Regions from separate parts of the Massilia sp. DD77 genome, predicted to be linked through region 1. Evidence: predicted binding sites of a transcription regulator. Region 1 holds the regulator's gene; the other holds the start of a gene.
What was found. Region 1 encodes sigma-54, which starts transcription at its own class of promoters, with help from an activator protein. Its sites were predicted from a motif close to TGGCANGNAANCTGCTTT; they were not measured.

Region 1 (5,370 bases):
TTCTTCGCTTCCTTGATCCGGCAAGCGTTTGATCGCTTGGTGGTTATGGTCTTTCAACATCTGCTTGTGTTTCAGAACCTGTCGATCCAGCTTGTCCATCAGCGTGTCGATTGCGGCATACAGGTCTTGGGCGACACTGGCCACGTGCAGGGTCTTGCCGGACACCTGGACATTGATTTCAGCTTTTTGCCTTTTTTCTTTTTCAGTGAGGTTGTCGACGGCAAGGAAGACGTGGGTGTCGATCACTTGATCGAAATGCCGGATGATGCGCTCGAGCTTATTCTGAACATATTCACGGATAGCGGGAGTCACTTCGAGATGGTGGCCACTGATTGTGAGGTTCATACACACTCCTTTGAAAAGGCGCGCCGCCCAGGCACAAGGCGGGAGTGGGCAACGCTGTTACAAAGCTTTGCGGAGGCTGACGGGAGGGATCTTGAGCGCTTCACGGTATTTGGCGACCGTCCTGCGCGCAATGACCATGCCTTGTTCCCCGAGCATCTCCGCGATCTTGCTGTCGGATAAAGGATTCTTAGGGTCTTCTGCTCCTGTCAATTGCGCGATGAGAGCGCGGATCGCCGTCGAGGAGGCTTCTCCCCCCGCTTCGGTGGCGACATGGCTTCCGAAGAAGTATTTCAACTCGAACATGCCGTGCGGGGTCAGCATGTACTTCTGCGTTGTAACACGAGAAATTGTGCTTTCGTGTAGGCCTAGTGTATCAGCTATCTCACGTAAAACAAGGGGCCGCATGGCAACCGCGCCGTGGGAGAAAAAGTTCTTCTGTCGCTCGACAATGGCCTCGGCCACGCGCAGGATGGTATCGAAACGCTGGCGCATGTTCTTGATCAGCCACTTGGCTTCTTGCAACTGCGAATTCATCTGCCCTTCGCACTTGCCCTGCTTCATGAGCGAGGCGTAGAGGCTGTTCACGCGCAGGCGCGGCATCACATCCGGGTTCAGCATCACGGCCCAGCCGTTCTTGGCGCGGCGCACGATCACATCCGGTACCACGTAGTCTGACACGTTCGACGCGAAGGCCGCGCCCGGGTGAGGATTGCACTGGCGCACTACGGCCTGCACTTCGCGCAGGTCTTCGTCGTCGCAGTCCAGCGCCTTCTTGAGCTTGCTGTACTCGCGCTGGGCGAACCAGCTCAGGTAGCCTTCGACGATCTTCAGCGCCAGGCGCCGCGTCACCATCGGCACGCCCGGCATGCGGCGGATCTGCAGCGCCAGGCATTCTCCCGCGCTGCGCGCACCCACGCCCACCGGATCCAGGCTCTGCACCAATGCCAGGGCGCAGCGCAGCTCGTCCATGTCGATCTCGAGCTCTTCCGGCAGGCGGGCATGGATCTCGTCCAGCGGTTCTTCCAGGTAGCCGTTGTCGTCGAGCGCGTCGATCACCAGCTCGGCCAGCGCGCGGTCGCGCGCGGAGCAGCCGGTGACGCGGATCTGTTCCATCAGGTGCTCGCGCAGGTTGATGGCGCTCGCCTCCAGCTGCGGGCGGCCATCCTCGTCCTCGCCCCCGCCGGAGCCGCCGCCCGAGCCCCAGTCGGCGTCCGACGCGTCGCGTTCGGCGTCGCCGCCCTCGAAACCCTCGCCGGCTTCGCTGGATGCCGCGGGCGCGGCTTCGCCTTCCTGCGCCGGGGCGGCCGGCGCCGGCGCCTCGCCGTTGGGAGGCGCGTTGTTGATCGCGCCGTCGGCCAGCAGCCGCACCGAGCGGTCGAGCGGATCGTCCAGCCGTTCGAGCAAGGGGTTATCGGACAGGATCTGCTCGATCTCCTGGTGCAGTTCGAGCGTGGACAACTGCAACAGGCGGATCGACTGCTGCAGCTGGGGCGTCAGTGCAAGATGCTGCGATGTGCGGAGTTGCAGGGATTGTTTCATGTCTTCTACATGCGGAAGTGTTCGCCCAGGTAGACGCGGCGCACGGACTCATTCGCGATGATGTCGTCCGGCCGGCCCGAGGCCAGCACGGCCCCCTGGTTGATGATGTAGGCGCGATCGCAGATGCCGAGCGTCTCGCGGACATTGTGGTCGGTAATCAGGACACCGATCTTGCGCTCTTTCAGGAAGCGCACGATGCGCTGGATCTCGATCACGGCGATCGGGTCGACGCCCGCGAAGGGCTCGTCCAGCAGCACGAAGCGCGGGTTGGTGGCCAGCGCGCGCGCGATTTCCACGCGGCGGCGCTCGCCGCCCGAGAGCGACATGGCCGGGTTCTCGCGCAGCTTCTCGATCTGCAGGTCGGCCAGCAGGGTGTCGAGGCGTTCGCCGATCTGTTCCTTGCTCAGCGGCCGGCCGTCGACCTGCTGCAGCTCGAGCACCGCGCGGATGTTCTCCTCCACGGTCAGCTTGCGGAACACCGAGGCTTCCTGCGGCAGGTAGGACAGGCCCAGCACCGCGCGCCGGTGGATCGGCAGGCTCGAGATGTCGGTGCCGTTGATGTCGATCGAGCCGGCGTCTGAAGGCACCAGGCCGACGATCATGTAGAAGGACGTGGTCTTGCCGGCGCCGTTCGGGCCCAGCAGGCCGACCACCTCGCCGCACTCGACCTGCAGCGAGACGTCGCGCACCACCAGGCGCTTGCCGTAGCTCTTCTGCAGGCCCTTGACGATCAGGGTGCTGCCGCTGTCGCGTGCCTCCATCATTGCTTGCCCGCCGCGGGTGCCGCCGCCGGCGCCGGCGCGGCGCGCTTGGGCGCCAGGATCAGGGTGCCGCGTCCGCCGCCGACCTTGCTCTGGCCGCTGGCGTCGTTGCGCACGCTGGCGACTTCCTTGCGGTTGTCGTAGGAGATGAAGGGCGCATTGATCTCGTTGGTCACGCGCTTGCTCTCGAGTTCCTTGACCACGGCGTCCGAGAAAAGCTTGACCATCTCGATGCGTTCGTCGTATTCGATGCGCTGGGCCTGGCCTTCGACCCACAGGTCGGGGCCGCCGTCGCGCTTCTGGCGGAAGGTGGCGACCTTGCCCGGGTTCGCGGTCAGGGTCACGCTCATGTAGCCTTCCGGCGTTTCCTTGACCAGGGCGCGGTCCGACTTGAGCACCAGGGTGCCGCGGGTGACGACCACGTTGCCGGTCAGGATACGGGTCTGGGTGACCTCGTCGACGTCGAGCGAGTCGAAATTGATGACGGCCTGCTTGAGCGAATCGGCGCGCTCGGCGAAAGCCGGGAGCGACAGCAGGGAAAGGCAAAGGGCAGCGAGGTGTTTCTTCATCATGTTCTGGTCCTGGGTTGACGCGGCGCTGTCATGAACGGCCTATTGGCGCGCGCGTGGCGGATAGACGATCTGGCCGCGGCTGGCGATGTGCATCTTCTGGGTCGCGTTGTTGGCCACCATGCCGGTGCCGCGTACGCTGGAAGCGCCCAGCTGCATCTCGATCGGCTGATCGGTCTTGAGGATTTCTTCGTCCGGCAAGGCGGTGAGCGCCTGGGTGCGCACGCGCAGCGCTTCCGACCTGGCGGTGCGCGCACGCTGCAGGTCGACGTTGCCGAGCATGTCGACGCGGTGTTCCTGGTGATAAATGCGGGCGCGGTCGGCGGTGACCGTCATCGGCGGACGGCCCGGCTCGACACCGCGCAGCACCGGCTGCACCACGGTCGAGACGTCGCCCTCGGGGATATGGGTCAGGCGCTTGCCCGACACCACGTAGCTCGGCTGGCCGCCCTCGGTCATGCGCACGAAGGAGAAGTTCTCGACGATGTAGTCGGGCTCCGTCGGCGGCCCGCCAAGGCGCGCGCCGGCGTCGTCGCCGTCGAAGGCCTGCAGCAGCCAGAAGCTGCCGAAGGCGCAGAAGACCGCGATCATCATGATCGTCAGGAGCTTCCAGCGGTGCGCGGTGCGCTTGTTGTTCAGGTAGCCGACCATCGCATGCTCAGGCGAAGTAAGGCGCGAGCGCCTGTTCGTAGGTGCCCTGGGCGCGCATCACCAGGTCGCACACCTCGCGCACGGCGCCGCGGCCGCCCGCGTTGCGCGTCACGTAGTGGGCGCGGTGCTGGACTTCCGGGTGGCCCGAGGGCACGGTGACCGCGAAGCCCACGCGCGTGAACAGCGGCAGGTCGATCACGTCGTCGCCGATGTAGCCGCACTCTTCCGGCGTCACGCCGGTCTTGGCGAGCAGCTCGGCGAAGCCGATGCGCTTGTCGTGGAAGCCCTGCCAGACGTGGGTGATGCCCAGGTCGGCGGCGCGCTTGACCACGATCGGCGAGTTGCGCGCGCTGATGATGGCGGTCTGGACGCCGGTCTTGTTCAGCAGCTGGATGCCCAGGCCGTCCAGCACGTTAAAGGTCTTGGTGACTTCGCCGTCCGGGCCGTAGGTGAGGCTGCCGTCGGTGAGCACGCCGTCGACGTCGAAGATCATCACCTTGACGCGCGCGGCCCGTTCCATGTGTGCGAGCGGCAGCATCAGATCACCTTGGCGCGGGTCAGGTCGTGGATGTGCAGGGCGCCGACCAGGCGGTCGTCCGCGTCCACCACGAGCATCTGGTTGATGCGGAATTCCTCCATCACGGCGACGGCGTCCACCGCCAGCTGCTCCGGATGCACGCGGCGCGGGTTGGCGTGCATGACGTCGCGGATGGTGAGGTTCGAGAAGTCGTGCATGCGCTCGATCAGGCGGCGCAGGTCGCCGTCGGTGAACACGCCGATCGGGCGGTTGTCGGCGTCGACCACGGCGGTCATGCCCATGCCCTTCTGGGTGATCTCGAGCAGGGCCTTGGCCAGCGGCACCTCGGGCGCCACGACCGGGATCGCCGCCCCGCTGCGCATCACGTCGCGCACGTGGGTCAGCAGGCGGCGGCCCAGGGCGCCGCCCGGGTGCGACAGCGCGAAGTCTTCCTCGCGAAAGCCGCGCGCATCGAGCAGGGCCACGGCCAGGGCGTCGCCCATGGCCAGGGTGACGGTGGTGCTGGTGGTCGGGGCCAGGTTCAGCGGGCAGGCTTCCTTGTCCACCGCGATGTTCAGGTGGACCTCGGCCAGCAGCGCCAGGCGCGAGGCCGGCTTGCCGGTCAGGGCGATCACGTGGGTGCCCATGCGCTTGACCGCCGGCAGGATGTCGAGCAGCTCGCTCGACTCGCCCGAGTTCGAGATGGCGATGAAGACGTCGTTCGGCGTGACCATGCCCAGGTCGCCGTGGGCGGCCTCGCCCGGGTGGACGAACATGGCCGGGGTGCCGGTCGAGGCCAGGGTGGCGGCGATCTTGCGGGCGATGTGGCCCGATTTGCCCATGCCGGACACCACCACCCTGCCCTTGCAGGCGTACAGCAGGTCGGCGGCGCGCACGAAACTGTCGTCGTCGCCCAGGCGCGCATGCAGGGCGCGGATCGCGTCGGCCTCGATGGCCAGGGTCTCGCGGCCCAGTTCCAGGAGCCGGC
Region 2 (5,370 bases), on a different contig from region 1:
GCTCAAATAAATGCCGGGCGCCGGCGAAAACGCCATGCACGACAGCCAGGCTCACGGCTAGGTCAACGTGCATGGCGGTCTGGCGGTCAATTCGGCGTCTGACTGTTCGAACTGGGCTTGGCATGGTGGGCACTTGGATACCCTGCAAAGGTTGGAAGGTACACCGAGCCGGAGAAACCGGACCCTTCGTCCAGTTCTTCACGGCGGCCGCAGACTTCACACGTGCGATACCCACGGCCGTCAGTATATTTCCAGACGTGAGGCGGTTTGAGTTTGAGGTAGAGCAAGCGGCATGCGTCGAGCAGCAGACTGAAATTTAGCATCAACAATTACCTCATCAACGATGTTGACGATAGTAAAAGCTCTTTGCTTTTCTAACAAGCAATTGCTGAACGCAAACTTAAATTTAGCAGCAGAAAAAGACAAAGCGCCGGTCCGTGTTGCGTCAACAACACGTCCCGGCCTCAATCCACTGAACCAGCCAGTGAACCAAGCATGGCTTTGCCACCTTCCGGAAGGCGGGCGGAGTCTAGCATATTCAATATGAAAAAGGTTTACTTATGGCAATGCCTATCATTCCTTGGATCGGCGGTAAGCGTCGCTTAGCCGACCACCTCATTCCCCAGTTTCCGCCTCATAAATGCTACGTCGAGGTCTTTGCCGGTGGCGCTGCGCTGTACTTCATGCGGCCACCGGCAGAGGTTGAGGTCATCAACGACATCAATGGCGAGCTGGTCCGCCTTTACCGTGTTGTCCAGAACCACCTGGAGGAGTTCGTGCGTCACTTCAAGTACGCGCTCGCTAGTCGTGATGTCTATAAATGGCACCAAGCCACGCCGCCGGAGACCCTGACCGATATCCAGCGCGCCGTGCGCTTCTTCTATTTGCAGCAGCATGCGTTCGGAGGCAAGGTGGATGGACAGACTTGGGGGACAGCGACTACGGTGCCGCCTGTGAATCTCCTGCGCCTCGAAGAAAACCTGTCCACCGCTCATCTGAGACTTGCTGGAACGTACATCGAGAATATGGACTGGCACAAGCTGATGGAGCGCTATGACCGGCCGCATACTCTGTTCTACCTTGACCCGCCGTATTGGGAAACGGAGGGGTACGGCGTCGATTTCGGCCTTGAGCAGTACGAGAGGATGGCTGAGCTGCTCACTCGCCTGAAGGGTAGGGCCATCATTAGTCTGAATGATCACCCTGAGATTCGCCGCATCTTTGCTCGCTTCCAAATGGATACGGTCCCGATTACCTATAACGTGGGCGGCGGCGGTAAAGCTGTAGACCGCTCGGAAGTGATCATTTACAGCTGGGATCGAACTGCGGACCCAGTCGGGCTGTTCTAGACCAGCTAAGAGTGCAGACGTCTGCACTCTTTAGCACCGTTTGCTACACTGTATAAAAATACAGGGCTACCACGATGCGTTTCAGATCACCACTTTCTAAAGCGGATTTGCAGGCAATCCAGGACCGCAGCCGCGAGTCAGCGGATGTTCGACTGCTGCTGTGGGAGATTGCGAGACTTCGAAGCGTGGTCCTCTACGCCGACCAGTTGCAGCGAATGCTAACTACACTGCCGGGCCAGCAAGGAGAAATACTGGAGGCGCTACGTGCGCAACTGCTTGAAGAGCCATGCGTGAAGGAGTTTCCACGACTACCCCCACAGGTGTAGAAGCGCTCATGTCCCATTTTAGGGGCATGAGTACATTGTTATCGAAGTTCTGCATCGATGCTGTATGCGTACCGATAGGGGCTCTTCGGGCGTCGGATATTTTGAATCGCGAAATCGGATGGCTTCCAACTTATGACTGAACCTAGCGCGGCCGCACCGACTATCGCAGCCGTGGCCGGAAGACTAAGGTTATATCTTTCTCCCGCTAGGTATGCTGCCCAGCCGGATGAGATCGCTTTCATTGGCTCGAAGGACACTGAGGAATTAAGCGATCCTAGTCTCACGGGCCACTGCCATTCTCGGCCAAGTTGCACTAAATTAGCGCACGCGGCATCAACTTCCCGCAGCTGGCTGATGAGCTTCTCGGTAGGTTCCTCGCTTGCCTCAATTTCTGCAGTCAACTTTTCGAAGTGTGTACGGAGCAACATAAGTTCATCGCGCCGGCGTTCCTTGAACTCTAAAATCTCCGCTAGCGGTATGTCGACGTCCGGGATTGGAATAGCTCGATGAAGCTCAAGTAAAGTACTTCGCGGTTCCGAGAAATCTTTAAATGCTGGGTGAAACGACATTGACCGCTCACTCCAGGAGAGCGCCCATTGTCCCGGTTGGACCGTGTCCAGCTCTTCAAACACCGATGTATGGGCATGCAGTATTCGATTGCTAGCGTGACCCTCACTCGGCTTTGGTACAGGCCGAGATAGGACGCCAACTTCTTCCAAGAACAATGAGTCAGAACTGCCGGCAATTTCCAGCAGCGGGTTTGTCGGCCATGCCAACTTGTCCCAATACATGAGGGAAAAACGTAGCTCTTCTGCATCGAGATCACTAGACTTCAAGTGCACTGCTTCGCCCAAGAGCTCTATGGGGTTCGAGATTACCAACCCACGCATAGTGTCCGAAGAAGTTTTTGCAGGCGATTCTTCTGCAGGTTTCCCATAGTTCGGATCGTGCTTTTTTCTCCAGCTCGACTGCCCCATTATTTCTCCTCTTAAGTAGTTACAACAGTTGTACTACTTCAGTTGCTCAATGTCAAAATATCAAGCAATTTGAGCGTAGGTTACGGCGTAGGTTTTGAGTCGATGTTCGATTGCTCATAGCGGAACGTACCGATGCATCATCGGGGTGTGTTTTTCGGTTGCGCTGTGCTTGAGGGCGGCGGCGTTGATCTCAGTGGGGGCGTTCATGTTGTCGAATTCGGTACGGCAAAGCAGGTGCAAGGCCAAGGCTTGCCATTTTACCGTGTTCGACTCGGCCGGACGCTGCAAAAATCGCATCCTGGTTTGCATGGCGGCGAAGCGTCGGATGTCGAAATTCCTTACACTCAATTGTTCTAGCGGAACTAATGTTGACTCAAGTAATTGATTTGACTGGAATTCGTTGCATTGGTGCGATTATTGCTTACAAGCTAGTATCGACTAGGAGAACACCCATGAAACACACGATCATCAAGCTCTTCGGCGCGCTGGCGCTGACCCTTGGTGTGGCCAACGCACAGGCTGGCGTCGTCGCGAACGACAGCACCTACGGGCTGTTCGACAACACCAACGGCCTCCGCTATCTGGACGTGACCAGCCACGGCAGCATCGCCGACCTGAACATCCTGGTGTCCTTCGCCAAGTGCGACAACCCGGTGCTGGGCGCGGCAGGCGGCGCCTGCATCGGCACCGGCACGCCCTACGAAAACGAGATCGTCCTGCGCCTGACCAGCCCGGGCGGCGTGACGGTCGACCTGGTATCGCAGGGCACCTACACCCAGGGCAGCGTCGGCGCCGGCCAGGTGCCGCTGACCTTCGACGACGAAGGCGCCGTGCGCGGTTCGCAGGTACAAGCGGGCAGCTTCCGTCCGGTCGGCATGCTGAGCGACTTCGACAAGCTGGACATGTTCGGCCTGTGGACGCTGTATATCGGCGATACCAACCGCCAGGATCCGCTGGAATACTATTCCTCGCAGCTGATCGTCACCACCAGCGGCGCGGACGATCCGGCCCCGGTGCCTGAACCGGCTTCGCTGGGCCTGCTGGCCCTCGGCCTGGCGGGACTGGCCGCGGCGCGCCGCCGCAACGCTTAAGCGAAACCGGCGCGGCCTTCCATCGCCACGCGGTCCTTGCACAGGGCCGCGAATTCTCCCTCGGCGCCGCCTGCAATCAGCACGAGCTCTTCCCCAAGCGCTACCGGGCTGCGGAAGCGGCACCGGACCGATTCCACAGTCCGCCCCGACGCCTGCTGCAATAAAGCGCAGGCTTTCGCCATGCTGTGCGCGCCGTGGATGATGGGCGCGCGCATGCCCATCAGGCGCGCCGACCATTGCCACAAATGGATTGGATTCCAGTCGCCCGACAGCGCCGCATAGCGGCGGCCCGCGTCCCGCGCGAGTGTCCATCGGCCAAGGGGCTGGCCGGCCGGCGTCGCGGTGGCCGATGATTTGCCTTCAGCTTTGCTTCCACGCCTGACCAGGTAATTACTGCTACACGCAAACGCGAGCCGTTCGCCGTCGAAGGCGCGCGTCTCGAGCAGACAGTGAATCGCGCCGTTAGCCGCAGGCGCCTGCATGCTCACCTCGGTGCTGATCGCCAGCGGGCGAGCCGGATCGATCGGCCCGTGCATGGTGAGCGTGTTCTCGACATGGATCAGTCCTGGAATCTTGAACGGCGTGGGGCGGTCCAGCATCGTGGCCAGCTGGGCGCGCTGCGCCAGCAGATAGAGGAAGGGAAGGGGCAGGGCATCGCCCGCGAACCCGATGGCCGCATTATAGCGCCGCACATGGGCCAGGTCGATATTGGGTAGGCGGTAGGTGGCGCCGATGTCCGCGCCGGCACGGCGCGAGGGGCGTTTGAGCAGCGCGCGCAAGAGCATGCGCGGGCCGAGAGGAGGGAGCGGCGGATGAGTCATTCCGGAAGGATAACCCACCCGCCAGCGTCAAGCCATCAGGCGGCCTGCTTGGCCTCGCCGATGCGCTTGGCGATATGGGCCAGGGCCTCGTCGACCTGGTCGATCAGGATCAGGCACAGGTCGCCCGCTTCCAGCCGCTCCAGCGCGCGGTCGATGGCGACGAATTCGCCGTTGATTTCCTCGACGTGGGTGGTGCGGGTGGCGCCAACCAGGCCCTTGCGCAGCAGCGCGAGCACTTCGCCGTCGGCGCGGCCGCGCTGGCACTGGTCCTGGTAGAGCAGCACGTCGTCGAACACCTGGCCCAGGATCTCGGTCTGCTGCGAGATGTCCTGGTCGCGGCGGTCGCCGGCGCCGCTGATCACGACCGAGCGGCGCTTGGCCGGCATGCCTTGCACGGCGGTGCTCAGCGCGGCGATCGCGTCCGGGTTGTGGCCGTAGTCGGCGATCACGGTCGCGCCCTTGTACTCGAACACATTGAAGCGGCCGGGCGCGTTGTCGCTCTCGCCCACGAAGGTCTTCAGGCCGCCGCGGATCGATTCCCACGAGGTGCCCACCGCCCAGGCGGCGGCCACCGAGGCCATCACGTTCTCGACCTGGAAGCCGACCGCGCCGTTGCGGGTGATCGGCACCTCGCTCAGCGCGATGCGTTCCTGCTGCTTGCCCTGGGCGCAGACCAGGTGGCCGTCCTCGACGAAGACGACGCGGCGGCCCTGGGCGCGGTGCATCGACATGATCGGGTTGCCGATGTCCTGGGCGAAGAAGGTCACGTCGCCGCGGGTGACGTCGGCCATCGCGGCCACCACCGG

Region 2: the regulator sigma-54 is predicted to act here: its motif matches at 3,059-3,076, upstream of V7778_RS16765 (PEP-CTERM sorting domain-containing protein).

The regions. Positions count from the first base shown of each region.
Region 1 is NZ_JBAMDH010000023.1:93,122-98,491, reverse strand. It holds gene hpf (ribosome hibernation-promoting factor, HPF/YfiA family) at 1-345, opposite strand, end outside; gene V7778_RS15590 (RNA polymerase factor sigma-54) at 403-1,884, opposite strand; gene lptB (LPS export ABC transporter ATP-binding protein) at 1,890-2,645, opposite strand; gene lptA (lipopolysaccharide transport periplasmic protein LptA) at 2,645-3,217, opposite strand; gene lptC (LPS export ABC transporter periplasmic protein LptC) at 3,257-3,865, opposite strand; gene V7778_RS15570 (KdsC family phosphatase) at 3,873-4,403, opposite strand; gene V7778_RS15565 (KpsF/GutQ family sugar-phosphate isomerase) at 4,403-5,370, opposite strand, start outside.
Region 2 is NZ_JBAMDH010000026.1:77,258-82,627, forward strand. It holds gene V7778_RS16750 (DUF1353 domain-containing protein) at 1-10, shown strand, start outside; gene V7778_RS16755 (DNA adenine methylase) at 561-1,349, shown strand; gene V7778_RS16760 (DUF6236 family protein) at 1,714-2,652, opposite strand; gene V7778_RS16765 (PEP-CTERM sorting domain-containing protein) at 3,105-3,743, shown strand; gene V7778_RS16770 (MaoC family dehydratase) at 3,740-4,528, opposite strand; gene cphA (cyanophycin synthetase) at 4,600-5,370, opposite strand, start outside.